Phyllobacterium zundukense: one gene and its partner. The protein of the gene in region 2 binds, or shares a complex with, the protein of the main gene of each other region. Links are inferred from orthologs where the notes say so. Each region holds a gene or a part of one and is shown on either strand. Other genes may lie near its edges. The genes, in order: BLM14_RS00280 and dapF.

Region 1 (14,653 bases), 3.8 Mb from region 2 along the record:
AGGGCATGGTCGGGTGGCAGCACCATATCCTCGCCGGAAAGTTCGATCTGTGCGGGATCATAAATGGCATAGGGCTCCACTTGCTTGGCGATCAGATCGACCAAGCCAATACCGCTCCACTCACGATCGGAAAGCAATGTATGGGCTTCGGAAATCGCGCGTAAGCGTCCTGAGAACGCCTCCATGAACTCCGCGGGATCCGATGTGCGATTTAGCGTCTGTCTTGCCAGCGATTGCAACATCGCCAGTGTATTCTTTACCCGGTGATTCAACTCTCGCAGCAGAAGCCGCGTTTTCTCGGCTGCATTCTTGGTGTCGGTTATATCGATATTCACACCAACCGCGACAACCGGCTTCCCCGCCGCATCCCGCTCGAAAATGCGTCCGCGGCCAAGAAGCCATCGACCTGATGAAGCTGCGCGAAACTCACCGACATAATCTTGATTATGTACAAGCGCCCGGATGAAGGCAGATTTCATCCTGGGGAAGTCGTCTGCGTGCATTGCGCGAAATACGTCTTCGCCAGTCATGGGTTCGTCGTCGCGCAAACCCAACATGGAATAGGCCATCCTGTTACCTGTGAATATTCCTGTGCGCAAATCCCAAACCCAACTGCCGACATTGCCCACTTCAAGCGCCATCGCGCTGCGATCTTCGTCCAGATGCAGTGTTGCAATCGCATCAGCACCCAGGCGGGAATCTCGTTTAAGCTCGATGAGAGATCCTGCAAGTTTGGCCGATTGCACAAGCTGCTTCTGCTGCATCAGGCCGAATTCAAGTCTCGGCTCATCCGACATCACACTCAACGCGCCTATGCATTCACCCGAAACACAAATCGGCGCGACGGCGACAAATCGTATCTTTGGTGAATGGGTAACCGCATCGATTTCAGCAAAACGAACATCTTCAGCGGCATTGAGGACGACCAGACAATTCGGCTCAGGAGCAATGAGTGAACTCGCCTCGATTATCCAGATGTTCGCGGCACCAAGGCCACCAGTGCGAGATAATACCCGGCTCTGCCTATCATGGACCAGCGAGATTTGCGCGCCACCTGTACCAGACATGGAGAGTGCCAGTTCCGTCAAACTGCTCAGGTCACTGTCTTGCTGGACCTCAAGCGTTCTCAACGTCGAAAGAACATCGCGACGAGACGCTCCTGATAAATATTCGAACGTGTTTTCTGAAATGTCCCTTGCTCTCATATCTACGCGACGTCCCTCAATGAGGCGCCCTATACTCAAAATCGAAACGCTTTCCCCATCAACGCAACCATTTCGGCTTTGTTCCTTGTGGGGAACAATTAATCGGCAGCTTCGTTTCTGTTCAGCGACCAAAGGAGACCGACATGCAGGAACCCAACGACATTCTTTCCGACGAAAGTCTGAGCAGAATTCAAAAGATTGCCAAACTGGAAGAACTCTTGAGCGAAGCTCGGGGCCTGCAACGCGCGGCCACGGAAGGCGGCATGGATCCGAACGATGGCGTGACTAGGAATTTGCGCGATATCGAATTGGCTCTTGATCAATTGAACGCCGCGACACCTGAGACAGGCGCAGCGACGCTCTGACTGAACTGATTATTCATCGACTTCTGCATCGTCTGGGGGCTCTACCTCAGTGAGCGACGGGAAATCGAGGGTCACTATCGTGCCGCCACCGGGATTGGCAGAATAGGTGGCCGATCCGCCGAACTGTTGACAAAGCTGATTGACAATGAGCGACCCCAGACCGGGTGACTGCCTGTGCGGCCTTTTCGGAATGCCAACACCGGTATCTGCAATCTTCAATCGCAATATGCCATCATCGCCGTGCCAGAGATTGATTCTTATTTCTCCTGATCTCCTGCCCGGAAATGCATGTTTTATGGCATTCATCGTCAATTCTCCGATGATAATTCCAAGTGTCGTTGCGTCGCGAGAGCTGAGGTTGATTGGCGCAAGGTCGGCTTGAATACTGATATCGCGATCATGGACGTTAGCTTCTTTGATGTCTGCGATAACATCAGGCAAATACTCATCCGCTCGCACTGTTTCGTGATCCGCTCCAAGCCGCAAGCGCCTATGAGCGGACGATATTGTTTGGATTCGGTCGCGAGCCGCTCCAAGTGCACCGCGGATTTCCTCGGAGGACACGTCGCGCATCTGGATACCGAGCAGTGACGATACCGTCGCAAGCGAATTTCCGATGCGGTGATCCGAGTCCTGCAGCAATGCTTCCACACGCGCTCTTTCCCGCTTTGCGACAAGCATGGCCTTTTCCAATTCCGCCGTCCGGCTCTGCACCATGTTTTCAAGAAGGGATTTTTCGGAAAGCAGGGCTGACTGACCTTCCGTCAGCCTGCGGACATAGCGGCTCGTGCGGCTTGCAAGAATGAAAGCCAGGATGAGCGCGCCGCCAAGCGATGAAAGCGATGCGATTGTGAGCCAGCTTCTCATCCCGTCCATTGCAATATTTCGCTCGATTAGCCTTCGATCTTCTTCACCAAGGAAACCGTCGATAGTCTTGGTGATCTCATCAAGCTGGCCAATGCCGAAACTCGGTCCAAGAGAAGCCAGAGCCTCGGCGTCCTTGCCTGTAAGGGCAAACGAAACCGCCGTCTCAACCGTTGCTTGCTTTTCCTTCACCATGTCCCGGATTTTGGTTACCATGGCCTGCTGGCGCAGGTTGTCCCTGGTCATTTCCGCAAGGGTATTGAGATTCTCGTCCAGCCGTGCCGCCGAATTCCGGTAAAGATCGAGAAATTCCGCATTCTTGGTCAGGAGGAATCCGCGCTGGTTGCTGTGAGCCTCATTCACGAAAGCCAGCAAACTATAGGCCTGTTCGCGTACCTTGTAGGTGGCGACGACATCATGGATCTGATTGTTAAAACTGCGGGCGAGAATAATGGTCGAGCCAGCCGCACCAATGATCAGGCCGAGCGATAGCATAATCGCCAATCCCCTCAACGGCCTTTGGGAAAAATTCAGAACAAGTTTGCGCCACCAAAGCAAAAAATATTCCTTCCAATCCATGAACGGCCCATACCCATTCAGAGGTTCGCGACTGCCCGAAGCAACGGATCGTTTATTGAACATCCTTTGTTTCGGGTCGCTAACCATTCAAATATACGGTCGAGGCGTAGCCGGCAGACCTTGCCATCCCGATATATCCATCAGTATTTGTTCATCAAGAACTTCGCACCCCCGGTCAAGCCAGCGGAGCGCGCCTCGGCTTGCGAGTTTTTTCAACGTCTTGTTGGTGTGAACGATCGACAGGCCAAGCGTATCCGCCACATGCTGTTGCGTTACCGGTACCGTCAACTTGCCGCTTTTGACCATTCCCACTGATTGGGCGCGTTGAAAAATAAAGGCAAAGAGATAAGCTGCCCGTTCCAGCGCAGTGCGTCTGCCCACGCTCAACAGAATTTCGTCAAGCATCTGCTCCTCGCGGGAGGCAAGCCAGGTAATGTCATAGCCAAGGGCGGGGAAATTGCGAAACAGATTTGCCAGGTTGTCGCGCTGGAACATGCAAAGGATCATCGGCGACAACGCCTCGATAGAATGCTGCATTTTTTTCATCACAGACCCTTGCAACCCGATGAGGTCCCCGGGCAAGACATAGTTGAGAATTTGCCGACGGCCGTCATCCAGTGTCTTGTAACGAAAGCCCCAGCCAGAGAGCACTGTAAACAGGTGCGCGCTGTTGGCGCCTTCCACGAGAACAGTGGTACCGGTATCCGCAACAAGTTCCCCCATCTTGAAGCTGGAAAGGAAAGACACTTCGTCTTTCTCGTGCCGCTGGAAGTGCGAAAAATCCTGCAATGGACATTTTTCGCAGGGAAACTGCCGTGCCGCTGCTGTCGTTTTCATCCTAGCTGCTCAGTTGATCATTGTGCGACACGCTATCATGTCACTTGCAATTTGCTTCAGATTTCTTTGCGATTGATATGTCTTAGTTAAATGACACAATGACACGGGTGCGCGCATAGGTGTTTCTTTGGTCGTGAACGCGGCCTTGGGAGTATCACCTATGGAATTGACCGGCCTGCGGTTACTGGCCCTGGAAGATGAATACCTGATCGGGCTGGAACTGGAACGCATCGCCGAGGAGTGCGGGGCGAAATCCATTCATCTGGTCTCGGCCATAGATGAGCTCACCATCTGGATCGACAGCAAAGCTGAGTGCGACATTGCAATCCTTGAGGTTCAGGCACGCCGCGTTTCCTCCTTGCCGCTAGCCTCGATTTTGCAGCAGCGCGGCGTCCCTATCGTGTTTGCCACTGCTTATGACCAGCAAAGGGATGGCGTTGACGGATTTACCGGCACACCGGTCGTTGTGAAACCTTACGGAAAAAACGAGATAATGAAGGCAGTGACTTCCATCCTGGGCTCCAGCGAGCCAACTAGGGTCAGGCAAACTTGTTTGATGTAACCTGTGTCGCTATTGAATCAGGGCCATAGTCGACTTCGCCCTGTACCTCGAGCAGTTCCTGCAAGCGCGTCCTGGCACGGCTCACGCGGCTCTTAATCGTTCCAACTGCGCATTCGCAAATTTCAGCCGCCTCTTCATAGGAAAAGCCCGAAGCTCCAACAAGAATTATCGCTTCACGCTGGTCATCGGGAAGCTTTTCAAGGGCTTTGCGGAAATCCTGAAGGTCAAGCGCCCCATATTGCGCTGGGTGAACGGAAAGCTGTTCGGTAAAGATACCATCCGAATCCTGAACTTCGCGCCCGCGCTTGCGCATCTGGCTGTAAAATTCATTGCGAAGGATGGTGAACAGCCAGGCCTTGATATTTGTACCGGGTTCAAATGAATCCTGCTTGGCCCAGGCCTTCATGATCGTGTCTTGGACGAGGTCGTCCGCCCGGTCCGGATTACCGACAAGCGAAACCGCAAACGCCCGCAACTTGGGCAGAGACGCAATCAGGCTTTTCTTGAAATCGCTCGATTCATGTACCATTCGGCGGCCTGTTTATTTGGATGATTGTGCATGATTGCGTTCAGCCTCATCAAGCTTCTCCAGAAGATCCAGAAAACGAGCCGGAATTTCCTCCTCCTGTACCGATGCAAAAAGCGCGCGTAGCTTCAAACCAATTTCTGTCTCCGCATTCTTGATGTCGCGGCGACGGACACGCCCCCTTTCGGGAGCGGCAAGGGAGTTCTTTTTGGCGTTCATCATCTAATCTTTGCTGGTGGTTCGTCGCTGCGTTGTTCATGAATTTACGGCCGGGGCACATTAATGACGACAATACCTGACCAAAGGAAAAGTTCCGTTACGGGGAACTTTTTTTTTGCGAATGTGTTCTGGTTGTGAACTCTTTCGTCATCTTGATACCCCCATCGATAACAGGGAACTCGCCATAATGTCATTGTCCACCAGGATAGCCCCACATCTGCCCTATCTTCGCCGTTTCGCCCGCGCCATCACTGGCTCCCAGTCTTCGGGCGATGCCTATGTAGCGGCAACACTGGAAATCCTTATTACGGATGTTTCCCTCTTCCCCAAGACAGCATCGGATAGGGTGAGCATTTATAGATTGCTGATTCAGCACTTCAACTCCGTCAATGTTCGCCCCCTCGAACTAAAATCGGAGTTCGGCTGGGAAAAACACGCAGCTGCCAACCTGACGGCCATCGCGCCCAAGGCCCGTCAGGCCTTTTTGCTGATCAGCCTCGAAGGCTTCAGCCAGGCAGAGACGATGGAAATCCTCGATGTCACGGAGAGCGAACTTTATGAACTTCTCGACGAGGCATCCGTCGGCATTTCGAAGCAGATTGCCACCGATATTCTGATCATCGAAGACGAACCACTGATCGCCATGGATATCGAGCACATGGTCGAAAGTCTCGGGCACCGCGTGGTCGGCATTGCCCGAACCCGCAACGAAGCGTTGAAAATCTATTCCGCCACCCGCCCAAGCATGATCCTTGCCGATATCCAATTGGCAGATGGAAGTTCCGGCATCGATGCGGTGAACAACATACTTAGCCAGGACTCAATACCTGTCATCTTCATCACAGCCTTTCCCGAACGCTTGCTGACAGGCGAAAGACCAGAACCCACATTCCTCGTCACGAAACCCTTCAATCCGGATATGGTCAAGGCTTTGATCACACAGGCCTTGTTCTTCAAGGAAAACAGCAAGGCAAAGGTGTAAGCAACAAGCATCACTTCCGTCGGGTGAGGGAACAAAACGGCGCTCCATCCGTTTCGAATCTGACAGAACAGGGAGATGATAAATGCTTTACTACGCTGTAATTTTTCTGATCATAGCACTTGTTGCAGGCGCTTTGGGATTTGGTGGTATCGCCGGTGCGTCGGCAGGTATCGCGCAAATTATATTCTATGTGTTCCTGGCACTGTTGCTGATCTCGCTTATCGCTAGCATCATTCGCCGGGCATAAATGCCTGCTATCGGAATAAAAACCGCCAGCCCTGCGCTGGCGGTTTTTGTTTCCTGCACTTCAAGCTCGGAGAAACCGAACTTGGGATTGCGGCAAATTATATTTTCGTAGTAGGTGACCATGACACGAAGCGCGAGGCCCAAAGTGTTCTGGCGAAATTTCAGCAGTGCCTTGCTCGACGGCCCAGCGATCAATTGGACCTCCCTCGCCCGGCGGGCACCTCGGGCCATCATTGCCTATGTCGCAATCCTCATCGCCCTGCGTCTTAGCCTTTCACCCTTTATGGAAATTGACGAAGCGCAATTTGTCGGCGAAGTGGGATTTGCCTGGAATTATGGCAACTCCCATCCGCCCCTCTACAACTGGCTGGTCCGTCTGGCGCTGGAACTTACCGGATGGAACTGGGTTCTCGCTGTAGCTTTGGTAAGGCTTTCCTTACTTGGACTTTATCATTGGCTTTGTTTCGACTCGGCACGCCGACTTGGAGGTGGCCGCGCCGGCATTCTGGCGTTGGCTGCTTCGGCGCTTCTGCCTCAAATTGTCTGGATGTCGATCCAAACCACGGCCCATACGATTCTGGTTATTGTCGCATCGGTTGGTATCATCCATTCCCTTGCCTTGATGCGGTCCGGCAAGGGCATTGGTGCCTATGTCTGGTTCGGTATCTGGACTGCTGTTGGCGCTTTGGCCAAGTATAATTTTTTCATTTTCCTGACCAGTTTTTTGATTGCGGCGTGGATGACAAAAAGCATCCGCCGGCAGCTGTTTCGCCGGCCCATCTGGATTTCGATCGCGATCTTTGTGGCCGCCTTCACCCCCGTGGTCATTGCGTCCCTTAACGCTCCATTGGCAGCTACGGCCGGCAGGATGGCCAAGCTCAGCAACGCAATTGGTTACCTCGAATCCCTTGATCTGCCGCACCTCGGAATTGACGGGCTTCTCAGTCTTCTGATTTCGACTTTCCTCTGGTCGGGACCGGCAGTCATCGTCTTTCTTATTGGCCAGGTAAGAGACCATCCGCGTCCTGCACCAGATGGCGACGCCGATGTTCGCAAGGTTCTTTTGCGCACGGTACTCATAGGTCTCGCCGCCTTCGCCGTGCTTGTTTTTGCGGCCGACTACCATTCCGTCGCCGAGCGCTACATGGCGCCGATCCTCGCACCCACAGCTATCCTGATTGCACTGTACCTGCCGCAGATTCTCGGCGCACGAAACCTGTTGGCTATATCTGGCGCGCTCTATCTGGTTGCTCCGGTTGCCGTAGCAGGCATTGCGCTCTTTGGCACTGAACGGTTCAATTTTCCGTTTGATGCGGTCAGCTTGGCCATTCGCGCCCAGAACCCCTCTCCCGCAAGGATTGTCTCCAATCGCCAGGACGATGCAGCGAATGTAGCTGCCCTGCTCCATTGGCCGCCTGAGCGGGGCGGCGCACAGGATATTGTTCTCGTCTGGCAGGGAGGCGATGCACCTGGCGACAATGCCCTGTCGCACCTGCCCGAGGATGCAGAGCCGATCGGACCGGTGACGCGGGTTACCGCGCCAACAAGAAACCAAAGCGGCAAGCTCAGAACCTTCAGCTTCCAGCGTTATTCATCTCAACTACCCTTACCGGATCAGAGTAGCGGCGGATAAGCCAGAACACGCCAACCGTATCCAGGAATGCGACGACAGCACGATCAAAGAAACCGTACTTCGACACACCTGCAAGGCGCGGTCGATCTTCTACATCGACTTCGATCACCGGAAGACCGGCCCGGCGCGACAAGGCCGGAAGAAAGCGGTGCATATTGTCAAAATAGGGGAGGCTCTGCGCTACACTGGCAGGCAGTATTTTGAAACCACACCCGGCATCCCTGCAATCATCTTTCAGCAATCGCCTGCGGACGAAATTGGCAAATTTCGATGTCAGCAATTTCACTGCACCATCATTGCGTCGCTTTCTTATACCCGCGAAAAGCGCCGGCTTTGAGCTCTGGACCCGTGGCCACAAACGAACAATATCCACCGGGTCGTTCTGCCCGTCACCGTCCAGCGTTGCGATCCACTGCCCGTTTGCCGCTTGAAAGCCGCTGACAAGCGCCCGCGACTTGCCGGTACGTTTTTCATGGCGGAGCACGCGAACATGGTTGCCGCCATTCATCGCCTCCTCGGCAGATTCATCTGTGGAACCATCGTCGACGACAATGATTTCATAGGTCGGCCCGGAAACCAGGGCTGAATTGATTTCCTTGACGAGGGAGCCGATATTTCCAGATTCGTTGTGGACAGGAATTACGATTGTCAGATCGGGCATATTCAGAACCATTGTGAGCCGGTGAATCACTTGCGAATTGCGCTTGGCCGGTCTGTATTCACTATAGTGCAAGAAGATAGGTGGACAGCAATTTTACGCAAGAGTACGGTCGCGCCGCAATTCCGCCATGCCGATCGATACAAAAATGAATGGCTTTCGACCCGGCTGGTTTATGGTTAATGCTTCATTAATCGAACTTTTCTTAAAGTCGGGATCAAACCATTCCTATGCTCCGGTCCGGCAATGAAATTTGAGGCACACAAGGCAATTTTGGATTCAGGTAAACACGCCCTCTCATGTGTCGTTGTCCTGACGCTTGCCCTTGTCTGTGCATCCCCGGCCCGGGCACAAGAAATGGTGCAGCCGCCGAACCAGCAACTTGCCCCGGAATCCCTGGACGCGAAGCGGGCGCAAACGCTCAAGGAGCTTGAAGATCTAACGGGCCAGATATCCCTGTCGTCAGAACGTGTAGCCACGCTCGACAACGAAATTGCCGCCCTGAAAAAGGATCAAACGTCAATTACTGCAGCGCTCATCCAGTCTGCCAAGACGGAGAAGAAGCTGAGCGAGGACATTGCCAGCTTCAGTGAAAAACTGACTGGCCTCCGCGAGCAGGAAGACGGGATCAAGAATTCGCTGAAAGAGCGGCGGGGCGCACTCGCCGAGGTGCTGGCTGCGTTGCAGCGCATGGGCTTGAACCCGCCGCCTGCTCTTCTCGTTCGTCCTGATGACGCCCTCGCCTCGGTCAGAAGCGCGGTTCTGCTCGGCGCCGTGGTCCCTGAAATGCGCCAGCAGACGGAGGTCCTGATAGCCGACCTTGAGGAATTGACCCGGATTAGAACCTCGATCTCCGAAGAACGGGGCCGCCTGACTGCAGCACTGTCGAGCCAGGCAGAGGAGAAGAAACGCCTTGATCTTCTCCTGACCGAAAAACAGAAACTGCAGACAACATCGGAAGGAACGCGGCAGGCAGAACAGCAACGCGCCGAAGATCTGGCCAAACGAGCCACTTCGCTCCGCGATCTCATTGCGTCCATGGAACAGGACATGCAGGAAGTCAAACGAGCCGCCGATGCCGCCAGTGCCCAGGAACAGCAGAAACTGGCAGCGAGTCAGCAACGTGCTGACGATTTTGCCTCCAACCAGGACCGGCTTTCGGCGCAGGTTAATTTCGCGTCGCTGAAGGGCCATCTTTCCATGCCAGCTGTGGGCAAACTGGTGAAGCATTTCGGCGATGACGACGGATTGGGCGGCGCCGTGCAGGGTGATACACTGGAAACGCCTGCCGGTGCGACAATTACGTCACCGACAGATGCAGTTGTCCTTTATGCTGGCGCATTCCGGTCCTATGGACAGCTCTTGATCCTTGATGCCGGGAACGGATATCATGTTGTTTTGGCAGGGATGAAAAAGATCAATGTCTCCCAGAATCAGTTTGTATTGGCGGGAGAGCCGGTCGGTGTGATGAACGAGCAACTTATTGCCAGTACCGCACCTGTTCCGATGGGAAATGGAGCTCCAATGCTTTACATTGAGTTCCGAAAGGATACAAAACCTGTTAATCCCGCTCCCTGGTGGGCGGCACGGCTTGCTGGAAGGACCGCAAATGATACGTAGGTTATCGCTTCTTATGGCTGGAGCACTGCTGGGTGCGACGGCAATGGTCGTTGTGCAGGGTGCTCTGCCCACAACCGCTGCAGAAGCTGCGGGCACCGACACCTATAAACAGCTATCAATTTTTGGTGATATTTTCGAGCGCGTTCGCGCCCAGTATGTCACGCCGCCGGATGACAAGAAGCTGGTCGAAAGCGCCATCAACGGCATGCTGACCTCGCTTGATCCCCATTCGTCGTACATGAACGCCGAACAGGCTCAGGACATGCGCGTCCAGACCAAGGGCGAGTTTGGTGGCCTCGGCATCGAAGTCACCATGGAAAACGAGCTGGTGAAAGTCATCGCTCCAATCGAAGATACTCCCGCATCCAAGGCCGGTGTACTCGCCGGCGACTACATTTCACAGATCGACGGCACCGAAGTGCGCGGCCTGACCCTGACAGACGCCGTCGACAAGATGCGCGGTGAGGTCAACACGCCGATCGAACTGACGCTCATTCGTCAGGGTGCCGACAAGCCAATCAAGCTGACCATCGTCCGTGATGTGGTCAAGGTCAAAGCCGTCAAGTACCGGGTTGAAAATGACGTCGGCTATGTCCGCGTTATTTCGTTCACCGAACAGACATTCGACGACCTGCAGAAGGCAATCAAGGATATTGAGAGCAAGATCCCCGATGACAAGCTGAAGGGCTTCGTCCTCGACCTGCGCCTCAATCCGGGTGGTCTGCTCGATCAGGCAGTTGCCGTTTCCGATGCTTTCCTCGACAAGGGCGAGGTTGTGTCGACGCGCGGTCGCGATCCGCAGGACATTACCCGCTTCGATGCTCGCGCAGGAGATCTGACCAATGGCAAGCCATTGATCGTTCTGATCAATGGCGGCTCGGCGAGTGCTTCGGAAATCGTGGCAGGTGCGCTGCAGGATCATCGCCGTGGCACAGTCCTTGGTACCCGCTCATTCGGCAAGGGTTCGGTGCAGACGATCATTCCGCTGGGTGAAAACGGCGCGCTGCGTCTGACGACAGCGCTGTATTACACGCCTGCCGGCAAGTCCATCCAGGGCAAGGGCATCGTACCGGATATCGCAGTCGAGCAACCATTGCCAGATGAGCTCAAGGGACAGGATATTACCCGCGGTGAATCGGATCTGAAGGGCCATATCAAGGGCGCTCAGGAAGATGCGGAAGGTTCTGGCTCCATCGCTTACGTGCCACCGGATCTGAAGGATGATCTTCAGCTCATTCAGGCTTTGAAGCTTCTGCGCGGCGAGCAGGCGAATGCAGCCTTTCCGCCGGACCCCAAAAAGGGTGTACCTAACTGACATGCACAAGGGGATCAGACTTTCACATTTTAGTCTGGTCCCCTTGGCTTATCGGCCTTTTGAATACCCATCCTTCATCTCTCCCCGCATCGGCCAGAACGCGTGAATTCCGATATTAACCGGCCGCTGGGGCAAAACAGCCAAAGGCCCAGCAAGAAAACTGACAAAAAGACGGCAATCCGCTGGCTTCTGCCTTCCGCGGCTGTTCTCGGCATTGTCGGTCTGGCTTCGCTTATCGCCTTCACCAGTCACCAGGGTTTTCGCCGCCCCGTTCCCGAGGCGCCGAAGCCGCAGGTCGCCGACGTTCCCCCAGCGGCACCTAAAGCCGAAGCCGCATCCGGACCGGCAGGTGATACCAGCAGCTCGCCCGGAAACATCGCTGCTCCCCAAGGCGGCCCCAAGATCATCGTTGTCGGCGACCCGACGAAACGCGCGCAGGATCCCCGCACCGCGCATCTGCCAGAGCAGGATATGCTCGAGCAGAGCCCGCAAGGGCCGCTACCGGTCGTCGCGCCTGACGGACGTCGCCCCCTCGACGTCTATGCCCGTCCCTGGTCCGGCGCACGCGGTGCCCGCGTTGCCATCGTCATAGGCGGACTCGGCCTGTCACAGACTGGCTCACAACAGGCAATTCGGGCGCTTCCGGCGGAGATAACCCTGGCTTTCTCGCCGGAAGGCAACAGCCTCGGCCGCTGGATGCAGGCGGCTCGCCAGGACGGCCATGAAATCCTCATGCAGATTCCGCTGGAGCCGTACGACTATCCACGCGTCAATCCAGGCCGCAACACGCTGACCGTCGATGCGCCGCCGGCAGCGACGCTGGAAAATCTGCACAGGGCCATGGGTCGCATCACGAATTACACCGGCGTGATGAATTATATGGGAGCCCGTTTTACCGCTGACGCCAACGCAATGACGCCTGTTATCCAGGATCTTTCCAAACGCGGCCTGCTTTATCTCGACGATGGTACCTCCGCGCGCAGCCAGGCCGATGCTATTGCTGCGCAGCAGGGCACGCCATTTGCCGCCGCCGATGTGCTGATCGATTCCACACAGAATCGCGGCGCAATCCTGAAGAAACTTGACGAGCTGGAGCGCATAGCCCGCGCCAAGGGTACGGCAATAGCAACGGGCTCCGCTTTCGAGGTCACAGTGGAAGCAGTCACTTCCTGGGTTAATGAAGCCAAGGCCAGAGGCATCGAGATTGTGCCCGTGTCCGCCCTTGTACGTGACCCCGAAAGAGGTTAGCACCGGCGCAGCCAGCGATTTGGAGCATCTACATGAGCAAAAACACCAAGCCTGCCGATCCGCAAACCCTGCCCTATCGGCCCTGTGTTGGCATCATGGTGCTTAACCAGGAGGGTCTTGTCTGGGCCGGTCATCGCATCGTCATTCAGAATGACGAAATGGATGGAGCGACGCAGCTCTGGCAGATGCCGCAAGGCGGTATCGACAAAGGTGAGGATCCTGAACCTGCAGCGCTGCGCGAACTCTATGAGGAGACCGGTATGAAGACCGTCACTCTTCTCGCGGAAGCGCCAAACTGGATAAATTACGACCTGCCACCCCACCTTGTCGGCTTGGCATTGAAGGGTAAGTATCGCGGCCAAACCCAAAAGTGGTTTGCCTATCGCTTCGAGGGCGACGAAAGCGAGATCGCGATAAACCCGCCGCCCGGTGGACATACAGCCGAGTTCGACCGGTGGGCCTGGAAGCCCATGTCGCAACTTCCTGATCTTATCGTGCCCTTCAAGCGCAGGGTCTACGAAGAAGTCGTCGCTGCTTTCCAGCATTTATCGGGCTGAATCCGGCAATAAAAAAGCGGGCCCAAAGCCCGCTTTAATAATAAAATCGATTCTGATCTCAAGCAGCCTTGATGGCTTCCTCAAGTGTCGTCAGTTGGCCGAGAAGATCTTCTGCCTTGGCCCGGTCTTCGCGAGTTGTCGCGTCTTCAAAGTCTTCCTTGGCGTCCTGTATGCGGCGCTGCAATTCATCAGCCTTTATATCGGTGACGTGTACCGCCGATTCCGCGAGGAGCGTGCAGCCATCCGGCGTCACATCGACGAAACCACCGAATACGACGTAGCTGTCCGGCTTGCCGTCAGGCGTCTTCACGGTGACAACACCCGGCTTCACGGTTGCCATCAGCGGTGCATGGTGCGCCATGACCGTCATGTAACCTTCCGTACCCGGAACCACGACTTCAATGACCTGTTCCGAGAGGAGTAGGCGCTCTGGTGACACGAGTTCGAACTGGAAGGCTTCTGCCATGATATTCACTCAATCCTAAAGGTCTTGACCAAGGTGGACATGGCGGGCCGTAGCCCGCTTGTCGTCTTAAGATCAGGCAGCCTCTGCTGCCAGACGCTGTGCCTTTTCAATCGCTTCGTCGATCGAACCGACCATGTAGAACGCTGCTTCCGGCAGGTGATCATAGTCACCGTTGCAAAGACCCTTGAAGCCCTTGATGGTGTCCGCAAGATCAACCAGCTTGCCCGGTGAACCGGTGAAGATTTCAGCAACGAAGAACGGCTGCGACAGGAAGCGTTCGATCTTGCGGGCGCGAGCGACCGCGATCTTGTCTTCTTCCGAAAGCTCGTCCATGCCGAGGATGGCGATGATGTCCTGAAGCGACTTGTAGCGCTGCAGGATCGACTGAACCTGACGGGCTGTCTGGTAATGCTCGTCGCCAACGATCAGCGGATCGAGCATGCGCGATGTCGAGTCGAGCGGATCAACAGCCGGATAAATACCCTTTTCAGAGATCGCGCGGTTGAGAACCGTCGTCGCATCAAGATGCGCGAAGGAGGTCGCAGGTGCCGGGTCGGTCAAATCGTCGGCGGGCACGTAAATGGCCTGAACCGAGGTGATCGAACCCTTGTGCGTCGTGGTGATGCGTTCCTGCATCTGACCCATGTCGGTTGCCAGCGTTGGCTGATAACCCACGGCGGACGGGATACGTCCAAGCAGAGCGGACACTTCGGAACCGGCCTGCGTGAAGCGGAAGATGTTGTCCACGAAGAACAGAACGTCCTGGCCCTG
Region 2 (14,728 bases):
TTTATGCAGCCCTTGTTGGTGCGTCGCTGTCCTCGATCTTCCTGGTCTATACGTCCGGAAGCATCGTGCAGACATTCTTCATCACGGCGGCATCGTTTGGCGCGCTCTCGCTTTATGGCTATACCACTAAGCGTGATCTCTCCGGAATGGGCTCGTTCCTGTTCATGGGTCTGATCGGCATCATCCTGGCTTCCGTGGTCAATATCTTCCTTGCATCCAGTGCGTTGCAGTTCGCGATCTCGGCCATCGGCGTTCTGGTCTTCGCTGGCCTTACCGCGTATGACACGCAGAATATCAAGGAAATGTACTACGAAGGCGATGCTGCGGACACCTATGGCCGCAAGGCAATCATGGGCGCGCTGCGTCTCTATCTCGACTTCATCAACATGTTCATGTTCCTGCTGCAGTTCCTGGGCAACCGCGAATAACCACCCGAACATGAATTGAAGATCAGGGCAGCGGAAACGCTGCCCTTTTCTTTGGTGCCTCGTTCACCAAACGATGCCGCAGGCAAAGTTTATGTCTGGGCCTCTTCAAATTGTTGGCAAAGAAGTGCATGAAGCTGTCAAGATTGACCTTTGCTGCGAAGCCCATGTCTCCAATAGAAATCCGCTCGGCGCGTCCTGCCGATCTTGCCGCCATCACCGAGATTTATCGTGATGCCGTTCTCCATGGAACGGCGACTTATGAAATTGATCCGCCTGACTTTGACGAAATGGTCCGGCGGTTTCATGCCATTACCGCAGACGGTTTTCCGTATGTTGTGGCGGAGTACGGAGGATCGGTGTTCGGGTATGCCTATGCCAACTACTTCCGTACACGCCCTGCCTATTGGTGGTCCGTGGAAGATTCGATCTATGTCGCGCCCGAAGCCAAAGGCCGCGGACTTGGCAAATTGCTTCTGCAGCGACTGATCAAGGATTGTACTGCTCTCGGTTTTCGCCAGCTCATCGCAGTCATTGGCGATGGTCACGAAGCCTCCGCGTCGGTACGGCTGCACACCAGCGCCGGCTTCTCGTTTTGTGGCACCATAAGAGGTTCGGGCTTCAAGCATGGCCGTTGGCTGGATACGGCGTTGATGCAACTCGACATGAATGGCGGCGCCGAGACGCTGCCCGGCAAGCCCCCACTAAGAGCGTAACGCCTATCCCCGGACGATACTCAAGCTTTTGTCAAAGACCCTGAGTACGCGATCGAGTTCATGGCCGCGTTTGAGAATGAGGCCGCTGGCGGCGATGACGCTATAGGCCCCCTGTTTGCGGGCCAGTCTGGGGTTTTTCTCGACCCGAAACATCGGCACTTCGCTGGCCCGCCGAAAAATCGAAAAGACGGCGCGATCCATCAGGTGATCGATGGCATAATCGCGCCACTCGCCCGCGGAGACCATAAAGCCGTATATGCGAAGGATTTGATCAAGCTCACGCCGATTGAAGGTAATGGGCGGATCACTGGTGCGCACTAGAGAGATAAGTTTCGCCTGCTGTTGCGATTCATCGCCACCCGCATTGCTGTCCATCAATCAACCGCCCTTAAATTTGTCGTGTGACACCTGGATGACATAAAGGTGACCTGTTCCGCATGTATTTACAAGACCGGAATGATCGTGCGGATGCCAATTATTGGCTTTGCAAACTGTTTTTTGATCATTCTCACGAAGCAATACGGCTTGATTCCAATGGTGATGGTCTGACACATTCTCGCCATTATCTGTTCGCATTGCCGCCCGATTCGAAACCCAACATCGTTGTCATGTTGTCTGAGACGGTTCGCTCTCGAGCAATCCGATACCCCAAGCCCCCCGCCCAACGGGTTGTTTGGGTCCGAACCAATTAGTCTCCCTATATATGACAACATGCCCCAATACCTCAGGCCGGATTTATCCGGCCTGTTTTTGTTTGGGAGCCGGTTCTATCAGGGTTTCGCCGCCATGATGGACGCCCCAATGATGGGACCGGGTTTGCCTTCGCCGAGCATTTCCTGCAGCAAAACTGCGCATCCGGTCGCTTTTTTACTGGCGAGTTCACTCAGCGGAATTTCAATTTTCTGGGGCTTGCCGTCCCACATGCCGACTGTTTCCATCGCCCGCACGCTGTTGGCGTAACTCACCTTGCGCCCGACATTCTCGCCGTCGGGAATTTCAACGATGGTTTCCCGGTTAAAATAGGCGAGCAGAACTCGAACAGGATTTGTCGCGCCGGAACCGGGGCCAATATCTATCAGCAGCCGGTCAGGCGCGGTCTTCTCGATCGAAACCGGGACGGTCAGGCCGGTCGGTGTGCCGCGCGTTTCTGCAATGCGCCTGCGAATCTTTTGGCCATCCTGCCCATTCATATGTTCGCGGCCGTTCAGGATTACCTGGGGAGTGTAAACGCCGTTCAGGCGCAGCGCCGTGCGATAGGCGTTCTGCCGGTCGGTGTTTTCCGGCAATGCAAGATTGTCCGTCCAGCCGCGATAATCCCAATAGTCCACGTGAAATGCGAGGGCGACAACCTTCCCTTCGGTCGCGAGCTCTTTCAGCACCGCATCTGCTGGCGGGCAGGAACCGCAACCCTGGGACGTGTAAAGTTCGACAACACCATCAGGCTTTTTGCCAACGTTCTCCGCACAGACCGGCAGCACATAGGCAGCTGCCGCCAGAAGCGGAGCACCGATCAAAATACGTCTGGATAGAACAGGCAAAGGCACAGGTTGTATTCACTTCCCAATTTGAATGGGCTTGTTGTCAGATAAAATGATTGCGAGATGATTGATAGGAGCCGGACGTTTCAAGAGGAAGTCACTTTGAGGTGAATTCGATCACGTTTGTTCTCTCCAACCCAATCAAAAGGCCGCCGGTTGCCCGGCGGCCTTTTATTTTCATGATTCCGATCGATCAGGCAGCGAGATCGCGCAGAACGTACTGCAAAATGCCGCCGTTCTTCAGGTACTCCAGTTCATCGATCGTATCGATGCGGCAGATCAGCGGCACCTGTTTGACGCTGCCATCGGCGTAGGTCACCGTGGCAAATGTCTTCTGGCGCGGCTGGATCGCGGCCAGACCTTCGATGGAGACGATTTCGTCGCCCTTCAGGCCAAGCGATTGCCAACTTGTGCCGTCTTCGAGAACGAATGGCACGATACCCATGCCGACCAGGTTCGAACGGTGGATACGTTCGAAGGACTGGGCAATCACAGCGCGAACACCCAGCAGGTTGGTGCCCTTGGCCGCCCAGTCGCGTGACGAGCCGTTGCCGTATTCCACACCGGCGAAGATCACCAGCGGGACGTTCTCGGCGCGGTATTGCATGGCCGCATCATAGATCGGCATCTCTTCCTTGGAGGGATAGTGGAACGTGTAGCCGCCTTCACGGCCGTTCTCGCCGAGCATGTGGTTGCGAATGCGGATATTGGCGAAGGTGCCTCGCATCATCACTTCGTGATTGCCGCGACGCGTGCCGTACTGGTTGAAGTCCAGTGGAGCGACGCCGTGATCCGTGAGGTACTTGCCGGCCGGCGAAGCAGCCTTGATCGAACCGGCCGGGGAGATGTGGTCTGTGGTGATCTTGTCGCCGAACAGGCCAAGGATGCGGGCTCCCTTGATATCATTGACCTTGCCGGGGGTCTTGCCCATGCCAACGAAATACGGCGGGTTCTGCACATAGGTCGACTGGTCGTCCCAGGCATAGGTCTGACCCGCCGGCACCTTGACCGCCTGCCAGTTTTCATCGCCCTTGAACACGTCCGCATATTTGGCTGAAAACAGTTTGCGAGTGACGTTCTTGGTAATGAATTCCTGGATTTCATGCGAAGACGGCCAGATATCCTTGAGGAATACCGGGTTGCCGCTCTGATCTTCACCGAGCGGCTCGGTGGTCAGGTCTTTTGTGACGGTACCAGCCAGCGCATAGGCGACGACGAGCGGCGGCGAAGCCAGGTAGTTTGCCTGCACGTCGGGCGACACGCGGCCTTCGAAGTTGCGGTTGCCGGAAAGGACAGCCGCAGCGATCAGGCCCTTGTCATTGATGGTCTTGGAGATCGGCGCCGGCAGCGGGCCGGAATTGCCGATGCAGGTGGTGCAGCCAAAGCCGACGAGATTGAAGCCGAGCTTGTCGAGTTCCTTCTGCAGCCCGGCATTCTCGAGATAGGCGGCGACAACCTGCGAGCCAGGCGCAAGCGATGTTTTTACCCAGGGCTTGGACTTCAGGCCCTTGGCAGCGGCATTGCGGGCAAGAAGGCCGGCCGCAATTAGAACGCTTGGGTTCGAGGTGTTGGTGCAGGAGGTAATGGCGGCGATGGCAACGTCGCCATGGCCAAGATCGTAGTCCTCGCCTTCGACAACATAGCGGGCATCGAGCTGCGTGGTCTTCTTGTATTCCTTCTGCAGCGATTCATGGAAGCCCGATGCAATGCCCTCAAGAGCAATACGGCCTTCCGGACGCTTCGGTCCGGCCATGGACGGAACGACGGTACCGAGATCCAGTTCCAGCGTGTCGGTGAATACCGGATCGGCTGAATTTGGTTCACGCCACATGCCCTGCGCCTTCGAATAGGCCTCGACAAGGGCGAGACGGTCTTCGTCGCGGCCGGACATGTGCATGTAGTTGATGGTTTCGCGGTCGATCGGGAAGAAGCCGCAGGTCGCGCCATATTCCGGGCCCATATTGCCAATGGTGGCGCGGTCAGCCAGTGTCATGCTTTCGAGACCGGGGCCGAAGAATTCGACGAACTTGCCCACGACGCCCTTCTTGCGCAGCATCTGCACAACCGTGAGAACCAGATCGGTCGCCGTCACGCCTTCCTTGACCTTGCCGGTCAGGCGGAAACCGATGACTTCCGGCAGAAGCATGGAAACAGGCTGGCCGAGCATGGAGGCTTCAGCTTCGATACCGCCAACGCCCCAGCCCAGAACACCCAGACCATTGACCATTGTGGTGTGCGAGTCGGTGCCGACGCAGGTGTCCGGATAGGCGACGGTTACGCCGTCTTCTTCCTTGGTCCAGACGGCTTGCGCCAGATATTCGAGATTGACCTGGTGGCAGATGCCTGTGCCGGGCGGCACGACGCGGAAATTCTTGAAGGCCTGCTGGCCCCACTTCAGGAAGCGGTAACGCTCGCCATTGCGTTCATATTCGAGATCGACATTGCGCTTGAACGCCTGCGGATTGCCAAATTCATCGACGATAACGGAATGGTCGATGACGAGATCGACCGGGACGAGCGGGTTGATCTTCTCAGGGTCACCGCCGAGATTGACCATGGCGTCGCGCATCGCTGCAAGATCCACGACTGCGGGAACACCGGTAAAGTCCTGCATTAGGACGCGCGCCGGACGATAGGCGATTTCTGCACCGGCACTGCCGCGGTCGACAAGCCATTTGGCAACGTTTTCAATGTCCTTCTTGAAAACCGAGCGGTTGTCTTCAAAGCGAAGCAGGTTTTCGAGGAGCACCTTCATGGAAAATGGAAGCTGGGAAATGCCTTCCAGGCCGTTCTTTTCGGCTTCGGTCAAACTGTAATAGACATATTCCTTGTCCCCCACGGTGAGGGTTTTACGGCATTTGAAACTGTCAATCTGAGACATTTTGCGTTCGTCCTTATGCTGAGGCCTAAACCCGGGACGAACGCCTTTGCCGCGTTTCAAGGACGCGCTAAGGTGCGGGTGCAGTCATTTCCGCTGTCCGTCCCGCAACAGGTGTCCAAAAACGGCACCCATATCGAGATCGGCCAAAAATGGTTTCCACACCGACCGCTGGCATGGTTCACAGCTATATAGAGTTTTTCGTCGATCTGTGCCAGACCGACATTGGTCAAAAATGCATGCTGCGTCGAAATGATCGCGTGGTATTCGGGGACATATAAGAAGCGGGCCATTGATGCGACTAATCGCGGAAAACTTGGGCGGGGAAAGGGGTGGAGAACGGTTGTTTTCCGGCCTTGATTTCGCTGTTTCCGCCAGTGAAGCCCTGCTTGTCACCGGGCCCAACGGAGCGGGTAAATCCACGCTGCTGCGAATCATCGCCGGGCTGCTGCTACAGGCAGAAGGCAAGCTTCGGCTCGATGATGCGCCGGTTGCGTTTGAGGGTCTTGTGGCAGCCTCGCATTATCTCGGCCACCTCAATGCCATGAAACCTGTCTTGACCATCGATGAAAATCTGCGCTTCTGGCAGTCGTTCAACGGGACGGGCCAGTACTCCATTGCCGAAGCACTCGAACGTGTCAGTCTTGGCGATATAGGCCACCTGCCGTTCGGCTATCTCTCCACCGGGCAAAAACGCCGAGCGAGCATTGCCCGCCTGCTACTCAGCGATCGCCCGGTGTGGCTGCTGGACGAGCCGACGGCAGGATTGGACAAGGCATCGGAATTGCAATTCGCCGGATTGATGCAAGCGCATCTCAAAGGGGGCGGGATCATTGTCGCCGCAACGCATCTGCCGCTCGGGCTCGAAGGTTCAAGAGAACTGTCATTAGGGACGATGGTATAATGGGGGCCTTGTTCCTGCGCGAAATCCGGTTGGGGTTGCGTGCCGGCGGCGGCGCGCTGGTCGGCATCCTCTTCTTCCTCGCGGTTATCGCCGTTGTTCCCTTCGGTGTCGGGCCTGACTTAAAGCTGCTCGCCCGTATCGGCGCTGCGATGCTGTGGATCGGCGCCCTGCTGGCAACTCTGCTCGGTCTCGACCGGTTGTTTCAGGCAGACCGCGACGATGGTTCGCTCGATCTGCTGATCATGGCGCAGGAGCGGCACATGCTGGCGCTCACCGTGCTGGTGAAATGCCTGGCGCACTGGACCGTGAGCGTGCTGCCGCTGGTGGTCGCATCGCCCCTGCTCGGCCTGTTCATGAATATGGAACCGGCCGCGATTGGTGCGACCACGCTGACGCTGCTGGTCGGTACTCCCGCAATCACGTTGATCGGTGCGGTGGGGGCAGCCGTCGCGGTTTCGCTGCCCCGAGGCGGCCTTCTGGTTTCGGTAATCATCCTGCCGCTGACCATACCGGTACTGATTTTCGGTGTGTCTGCGTCCTATGGCGCAGTTGAAGACCCGGCACCATTTCTGGCACCTTTCCTTATTCTTGCTGCGATTACGCTGTTCTTTGCGGTTCTCGGACCGCTGGCGGCGGCAGCGGCGTTGAAATCCTCGGCAGACTGACAGAGAGGTGAATTGCGAAAAGGGCCCCGGAAAGCTAAGAGAACATGATGAGTGATGCAGTTTCCAAGACCGGACGATGGATCGACCTGGCAAACCCGACAAGGTTCCTGAGCCTTGCCGGCGCTGTACTACCCTGGCTCGGCGGATTGACGATTATCGTACTTGCCGTTGGCTTCTGGATGTCGATGCAGGCGCCCGACGATTATCAGCAGGGCTCGACCGTCAAGATCATGTTCATCCATGTGCCTTTCGCCTGGTTGTCCATGATGTGCTACACGATCATGTCCATCGCGGCGCTCGGCACACTGGTCTGGCGTCATCCATTGGCGGATGTGTCCGCCAAGGCTGCTGCCCCCATAGGCGCGGTGTTCACAGCGCTCGCCCTGATCACCGGCTCGCTCTGGGGCAAGCCCATGTGGGGCACATGGTGGGTGTGGGATGCGCGTCTCACCTCGGTTTTCGTGCTGTTCCTTATGTATCTCGGGATCATCGCACTCACACGCGCCATGGACGATCCAGCGAAATCGGCGAAAGCCACCGCCATCCTCACGCTGGTCGGCTTCATCAATATTCCGATCATCAAGTTTTCCGTTGACTGGTGGAACACCTTGCACCAGCCCGCATCGGTTTTCCGCATGGGTGGCTCGACCATCGATCCGTCATTGCTCTGGCCACTGCTGGTGATGGCAATAGGCTTTACGCTGCTGTTTTTCACATTACATATCATGGCGATGCGCAATGAAATCTGGCGCCGCCGGGTTATCGCCATGCGCCGTGTCGCGGCGCGTAGCGCGGAACGGAGGACGGAACAATGATGAGCCATACCGGGTTTGTCCTTGCCTCATATAGCGCCGCGCTCATTGTGCTGGCCGGCCTGATTGGGTGGATTTTCATGGATCAGCGTATCCAGCGCCGGGCGTTGCTGGAACTTGAATCGCGCGGTGTGCGGCGCAGGTCCGAGACGAAGATGGACAGCGCATCGTGACGGAACAGGATCAGGTGGACAAGATCCCGGCGAAGCGCAGCTCATTGTTCGTCTTCTTGCCGCTTATTCTCTTCGTCGCTCTCGCGGCGATTTTCGCTTTCCAGCTTGCATCCGGCCGGGATGAATCCGTCATCCCCTCGGCTCTTATCGGAAAGCCCGCACCAAACCTTGTCCTGCCTGCCGTCAGCGGCTTGCAAAAGAATGGACAGCCGGTTCCCGGCCTTGATCCTGCAAGCTTCAAGGGACAGGTCACCCTCGTCAACGTCTTTGGTTCCTGGTGCGTGCCGTGCCGGGTGGAGCATCCGTTGCTGATGCAGCTTGCCGAAGACAAGCGGATTCGTCTGGCCGGATTGAATTACAAGGACAAGACCGAAAACGCCTTGCGTTTTCTGGATGAGCTCGGCAATCCCTATGCGATGATCGGTGCAGACACGAATGGCCGTGCCGCGATCGAATGGGGCGTCTACGGCGTGCCGGAAACCTTCCTGATCGGTCGGGACGGCATCGTCGCCTACAAGCATGTCGGGCCCTTCACCGAACAGTCGATCCGCGATGATCTGATGCCGGCTGTGGAAACCGCTCTAAAGAAGTAACAGTTCTCTCAGTTTTCCAGCATGGCGTAGTGCCTCACCCAACCAGCCGCGCGGGTTGCGGCCGTCGCTGTGCTGTCATAGGCGTGGGTGAGCGGGACGGTGATCATCCGATAGCCGAATGTCGTCTTCGTTGCGACCGTAACCGGCGCGTCAATAGGTGTTCCGAGCGCCAACGTCTCGATCGGCCGGTCGGCGGCGGGCGCCGGAACTGTAAAGGACCGGCTGGCTACCGCTGTTCCCGGTGCAGCTTTTACCGTGCAGGTCGCGGTAATCAGCGGGTAATCGGCCTTGGTGTTCTGGCGAATCTGGCTTTCGAGATCAGCGCGGCAACGCTCGATGCTGGTCCAGCCGGCATCTGCGGTCTTGATATATTCGCAGATTTTCGCATCGCAGTCGCAACCCATCAGGGTCATCACGATGAGAGCCGTTTTCATGGAGCGCGCTTTCTGAATTCGTTGCTGTTGCCGCGATTCTTGAGCGCAGATCGCGGCGGGATTTCGTCGCGATCGGGTGGAAATTATGGCCGTTTGGCGGATTTACTTGTCTTTGCTTGCCGCTTTTTCGGGTGTCTCTTGTTCAAGGGAATATTTCATCACCAGTGGCATCTGCGCAAAGGTAAAAAGCAGGGTGATCGGCATGGTGCCCCAGACCTTGAAGGCTACCCAAAAATCCGTTGAGAAACTGCGCCAGATGACTTCATTCAGCACGGCGAGGAACAGGAAGAAAATACCCCAGCGCATGGTCAGCTTGCGCCAGCCTTCGGCATTCAGCTTGAAGGCACTGTCGAACACATAGCCGAGCAGCGATTTGCCGAAGTAAAGCCCGCCAAGCAGAATGACGCCGAACAGCGTGTTGACGATGGTCGGCTTCATCTTGATGAAGGTGTCATTGTGCAGCCAGAGCGTCAGGGCACCGAAAACCAGAACGACAATACCGGAAATCAGCGGCATGATCGGCAGGCTGCGGATCAAGATCCACGATACGCTCAGTGCTATCGCCGTCGCAGCCATGAACAGGGCTGTCGCGATGAAGATCGGCTCACCTATATTGGCCAATACTGGAAAACGTTCGATCAGCCATTCGCCGCGCGCATTGGCGAAGAAGAAGACCATGAGGGGGCCCAGTTCCAAAGCCAGTTTCAGCAGGGGATTGACTTCCTTATGTGCCGGATCGGACGGATCACGTTCGAATACGGATTCTTCCATCATGCAACTCCCGCAATGGCTTTGGCAAAATCTCTCGCGGCAAACGGCTCAAGGTCTTCGACCTGTTCGCCCACGCCAATGAAATAAACAGGCAGTTTGTGTTTGGCCGAGATGGCGACAAGAATGCCACCCCGTGCCGTGCCGTCAAGCTTGGTCATGACCAGACCATTGACGCCGGCGATATTCCTGAAGATCTCGACCTGATTCAGCGCATTCTGACCGGTGGTGGCGTCGAGCGTCTGCAGCACCGTGTGCGGTGCCTCCGGATCGTTCTTGCCAAGCACACGAACGATCTTCGCCAGTTCTTCCATCAATTCCGCCCTGTTCTGCAGGCGGCCGGCGGTGTCGATGATCAGAACATCGCTTCCCGCTTCCTTTGCCTGTTTCCAGGCGTCAAAGGCAAGTCCTGCTGCATCGGCGCCAAGTTTCGACGAGACGACCGGAGCGCCTGTACGCTTGCCCCAGATATGCAATTGCTCGATGGCGGCGGCACGGAACGTATCGCCCGCGGCAAGCATGACATTCAGGCCGCCCGCGGTAAGTTTGGCCGCAAGCTTGCCGATTGTCGTGGTCTTGCCGGTGCCGTTGACGCCAACGACGAGAATGACGTGCGGCTTGTGCGAGAGATCAAGCTCCAGCGGCTTGGCGACCGGGCCGAGCACTTTTTCGATTTCCGACGCCATGATGGTACGGACTTCTTCCGTGCTGATATCCTTGCCATAGCGCGTGGCGCTAAGGGCATCGGTGATGCGGATAGCCGTTTCCATGCCAAGATCGGCCTGGATCAGAACATCTTCGAGATCCTGCAGCGTGTCTTCATCGAGCTTGCGCTTGGTGAATATGCTGCCGATGGAATCACCGAGCTGTTGCGAGGAACGGAACAGGCCCTTGCGCAAGCGCTCGAACCAGGTAAGCCGCTTTTCCGGCTCAACGGGAAGTGGTTCGTCGGCTTGCTTTTCCTCGACCGTTCTGCTGACCGTCACCTTTGACGACGAGGGCTTCACCGGCACGGGAGCAGGTTCAATCGACACCGCAATTTCAGCCGCTGGAATTTCCGGCGCTGGTATTGCTACCGGTTCAATCACTCGCTCGCCCATCGGCGGTTCAAGGAGTTCTGCCGCAGCCCCGGATGGTTCTTCCGCTGCAGCCTCTATTTCTGGAACAGTTTCGAGAGCCGCAATGGCGGCTTCATCAGGCTCTCCGACTGCTTCAGGTAAGGGTGCCGCTTCGATCTTTGCTGTGACCGGATCTTCGAGCGGAGCAATCGCGATTTCGACCTGCTCAACGATGACAGGTTCGATTTCCGGCAGAATTTCCGGTTCCGGCGCCGGTTCATCGACGACAGCTTCGGGCTCGGCGTAAGCCGCTTGGCTTTCGACCGATTCCGCTGCAACAGGTGCAGTTTCAGCCGCAACCGGTAGTGCCTCTTGTGCCGCCGTATCCTCGTAGACCTGTTCGACTGTCGGAGACGCCCCCGGCACGGTCGGGGTCTCTTCGACCGGAACCCCTTCGACCTCCTTCTTGCCAAAGGAGAAAATCTTCTTGATGAAACCCAGAGCCATGAAAACTGCTTTGCTGATTAAGTTTACGCTGCGCGCCGATTGCTATCATTGCCACTATCAATGGCCAACAGCTTGTCACTGTCATGACCGTTGATCGTGCACTCGATGAGTTGGCCCGGCGTCCCACCGTCAATACCGACGAGAGTAAAACCTTCCGTGCGGCCAAGGCCTTCGCGTTCGATGAGTATTTTTTGGCGAGTGCCGACAAGGCCATGCAGATGGCTGAGATAGGCGGCATCGCCCGCAGCCCGCAGCCTTGCAGCACGTGCCTTGACGATCCGGCGGTTAACCGGCGGCATACGCGCAGCAGGTGTACCTTCGCGCGGACTGAACGGGAAAACGTGGAGATGCGTCAGTCCGCATTCCTCGACGATCCGGATCGAATTCTCGAACATCTCGTCCGTTTCGGTCGGAAAACCCGCGATAATATCCGCCCCAAGGACGATATCGGGGCGAATCCGGCGCACATTTTCGCAAAATTCGATGGAATTTTCGCGCAAATGGCGCCGTTTCATGCGCTTCAGGATCATGTTGTCGCCTGACTGCAGCGACAGATGCAGATGCGGCATCAGCCGCTTTTCAGTCGCCAGCGCCTCCATCAGATCTTCGTCAGCTTCGATTGAATCGATGGAGGAGAGGCGCAGGCGCTGCAAATCCGTCACTTCTTTGAGGACAGTCTTGACCAGCTTGCCGAGGCGAAGGTTTCCCGGCAGGTCAGGACCGTAGCTGGTCATGTCCACGCCTGTCAGAACTACCTCATTATAGCCATTGCCGACGAGCCGCTTGACCTGTTCAACTACCCCGCCCATCGGGACCGAGCGGGAATTGCCGCGTCCATAGGGAATGATGCAGAAGGTACAGCGATGGTCGCAGCCATTTTGCACCTGAACAAAGGCGCGGGCTCGGCCTTCGATCGCGTCGACCATGTGTGACGCGGTCTCTCGCACCTCCATGATATCGTTGACGCGCACCTTCTCGAACTGGTTGACACCGAAATCCGGCAGCATGCGGTAGGAATTGGATTTCAGCTTTTCCTCGTTGCCAAGTACAAGGTCAACCTCATCCATAGCGGCGAAATCATCCGCGCCTGTCTGGGCCGCGCAACCCGTAACGATGATGCGCGCTTCCGGGTTGTCGCGGCGCGCCTTGCGGATCGCCTGCCTTGCCTGGCGCACCGCTTCGCTGGTGACGGCACACGTATTGAAGATGATCGCACCATTTTCCAGCGTACCGAGCCCGGCCGCATCGGCTTCACGCTTCATCACCTCGGACTCATAGGTGTTGAGCCGACAGCCAAAGGTGACGACGTCGACAGCCATCAGGCGGCTCCCTGCGAAGGTGCCGTTTCGTCGCGCTGCCATGCACCGGTCTGCGGGTCGAGGGCGCCTGAAAACTCCCACTCGGCCGGGCCGGTCATCATCACGTGATCGTTTTCGAGCCATTCGATAAGCAGAGGGCCACCTGGAACGGTTACCGTAACGGTGCGCTCGGTACGGCCAGTGCGCACGGCAGAAACCGCGGCAGCACAGGCGGCCGAGCCGCAGGCGCGGGTCAGACCAGCGCCGCGTTCCCAGGTGCGCAGTGTGATGGCGTGGCGGCTGGTTACATGTGCGACTGAAATATTGGCGCGCTCCGGAAAGATCGGATGGTTTTCGAGCAGCGGGCCGAACCGTTCGAGGTCATAGGTCCAGACATCCTGGTCGACCCAGAAGATCGCATGCGGATTGCCCATGCTGGCAACGGAGGGCGAATGCAATACCGGCGCGTCGATGGGGCCGATCTGCAGTTCGATCCTGCGCGTGTCGTGAAACGGTTCAGCCAGTGGGATATCCTGCCAGTCGAAGCGCGGCTTGCCCATATCGACGGATATCTGGCCGTCGGGATGTTCGTGCGCGGTCAGAATTCCCGCGATGGTCTCGAACGTGAATTCGCGCTTGCCCGTTTCGGAACTGAGCGCCTGGACCACACAGCGCATGCCATTGCCGCAAGCCTGAGCCTGCGTGCCGTCGGAATTGATGATCTCGATATAGGCTTCCGTGCCGCTGGTCTTTGGTGCGTGAATGGCCATGATCTGGTCGAACTTGGTCGCGGGATCACGGTCTAGCGCAATGGCGGCCTCCGGCGTAATCCGGTCCGCACGTCCGCGCATATCGGCAACGATGATTTCGTTGCCGAGCCCGTTCATCTTCGCAAATTGTGCGCGTGCCGCCATGCTTATCGCCAGCCTGTCATTGCCATTACATCGTCGTAGAGGGCTTATATGGCGGAAAAGGGAAGGAAATGCCAGTGCCAGCACGCATCAAAGCTGCGCGCTGCAACTGGCGATCTCGTCGCTTGCTCGTTATTTGCCCTCTTCAGGCAACCCGCACGATAAGCTTGCCAAAATTGCGACCCTCAAGGAGCCCCATGAATGCCTCCGGCGCGTTTGTCAGACCATCGACAATATCCTCGCGGTACTTGACCTGACCAGCGCGCAGCCATTCAGGCATGGCTTGCAGGAATGCCGGACGCTGATCGACGAATTCGCGCTGAATGAAACCACGAATTGTCAGGCTCTTGGTCAAAACAGCTCGCATGACACCCGGTAACCGGTCGGTCTCTGATGGGGCGATGCCGCTATACTGAGAAATCAGACCGCAGACCGGGATTCGGGCGAAGGAATTAAGCAACGGAAAGACCGCGTCCCAGACCGGCCCCCCGACATTCTCGAAATAGACATCGATGCCACCCGGGCAGGCCTGTTTCAGCTGTTCTGGAAAATCGGGTGCGCGGTGATCGATCGCTGCATCGAATCCGAGTTCATTCCTGATGAAGGCGCATTTGTCCGGACCTCCGGCAATGCCGACTGCTCGTGCTCCCTTGATCCTGGCTATCTGACCGACGGCCGAGCCGACCGGACCGCTGGCCGCTGCGACAACCACCGTTTCACCGGGTTGCGGCCGTCCGATGGTCAAGAGACCAGCATAGGCGGTAAAGCCGGGCATGCCGAGAACACCCAGTGCAGTAGAGACCGGTGCCAGCTTTGGATCGAGCCTGGTCAGCCCTTTGCCGTCGGAGATTGCATAGCTCTGCCAGCCGGAATGCGAGAGCACGATGTCGCCGGCCGCATAATGATCATTATTGCTCGCGATGACTTCGGCGACCGTGCCGCCTTCCATTACATTTCCGACCGCGACCGGCGCGGCGTAGGATTTTGCGTCATCCATGCGTCCGCGCATGTAGGGATCGAGTGACAGGAACAGGATCTTGAGCAGCAC

The links.
Region 1: the proteins of dapF (region 2) and BLM14_RS00280 are in contact, whole or in part, in a solved structure (PDB 5YGU), measured with the Escherichia coli proteins. The link is inferred for Phyllobacterium zundukense from one-to-one orthologs.

The regions. Positions count from the first base shown.
Region 1 is NZ_CP017940.1:61,463-76,115, reverse strand. The notes cover bases 11,737-14,653. They hold BLM14_RS00280 (RNA pyrophosphohydrolase), read left to right. Parts: upstream 11,737-12,891; coding sequence 12,892-13,416; downstream 13,417-14,653. Other genes in these bases: atpD (F0F1 ATP synthase subunit beta), read right to left, coding at 13,955-14,653; BLM14_RS00275 (F0F1 ATP synthase subunit epsilon), read right to left, coding at 13,475-13,882; BLM14_RS00285 (divergent polysaccharide deacetylase family protein), read left to right, coding at 11,737-12,859. In the rest of the region: BLM14_RS00350 (HWE histidine kinase domain-containing protein), read right to left, coding at 1-1,067; BLM14_RS00345 (hypothetical protein), read left to right, coding at 1,349-1,570; BLM14_RS00340 (sensor histidine kinase), read right to left, coding at 1,580-2,929; BLM14_RS00335 (Crp/Fnr family transcriptional regulator), read right to left, coding at 3,101-3,850; BLM14_RS00330 (response regulator), read left to right, coding at 4,011-4,412; BLM14_RS00325 (RNA polymerase sigma factor), read right to left, coding at 4,390-4,941; BLM14_RS00320 (NepR family anti-sigma factor), read right to left, coding at 4,954-5,157; BLM14_RS00315 (response regulator), read left to right, coding at 5,345-6,139; BLM14_RS00310 (DUF1328 domain-containing protein), read left to right, coding at 6,222-6,386; BLM14_RS00305 (ArnT family glycosyltransferase), read left to right, coding at 6,531-8,018; BLM14_RS00300 (glycosyltransferase family 2 protein), read right to left, coding at 7,960-8,679; BLM14_RS00295 (murein hydrolase activator EnvC family protein), read left to right, coding at 9,034-10,296; BLM14_RS00290 (S41 family peptidase), read left to right, coding at 10,286-11,611; more of BLM14_RS00285, read left to right, coding at 11,714-11,736. UniProt on the Escherichia coli protein: Master regulator of 5'-end-dependent mRNA decay.
Region 2 is NZ_CP017940.1:3,879,595-3,894,322, forward strand. What follows is about bases 11,737-14,728. They hold dapF (diaminopimelate epimerase), read right to left. Parts: upstream 13,684-14,728; coding sequence 12,790-13,683; downstream 11,737-12,789. Other genes in these bases: mtaB (tRNA (N(6)-L-threonylcarbamoyladenosine(37)-C(2))-methylthiotransferase MtaB), read right to left, coding at 11,737-12,790; BLM14_RS19460 (NADP-dependent oxidoreductase), read right to left, coding at 13,826-14,728. Also shown: BLM14_RS19380 (Bax inhibitor-1/YccA family protein), read left to right, coding at 1-428; BLM14_RS19385 (GNAT family N-acetyltransferase), read left to right, coding at 593-1,141; BLM14_RS19390 (DUF2794 domain-containing protein), read right to left, coding at 1,145-1,519; BLM14_RS19400 (DUF1223 domain-containing protein), read right to left, coding at 1,912-2,637; aconitate hydratase AcnA, read right to left, coding at 2,873-5,560; heme ABC exporter ATP-binding protein CcmA, read left to right, coding at 5,853-6,461; heme exporter protein CcmB, read left to right, coding at 6,461-7,126; BLM14_RS19420 (heme ABC transporter permease), read left to right, coding at 7,171-7,941; heme exporter protein CcmD, read left to right, coding at 7,938-8,111; BLM14_RS19430 (DsbE family thiol:disulfide interchange protein), read left to right, coding at 8,108-8,704; BLM14_RS19435 (hypothetical protein), read right to left, coding at 8,713-9,138; BLM14_RS19440 (septation protein A), read right to left, coding at 9,241-9,909; signal recognition particle-docking protein FtsY, read right to left, coding at 9,909-11,471; more of mtaB, read right to left, coding at 11,495-11,736. UniProt on the Escherichia coli protein: Involved in the succinylase branch of the L-lysine biosynthesis and in the biosynthesis of the pentapeptide incorporated in the peptidoglycan moiety. Catalyzes the stereoinversion of LL-2,6-diaminopimelate (L,L-DAP) to meso-diaminopimelate (meso-DAP).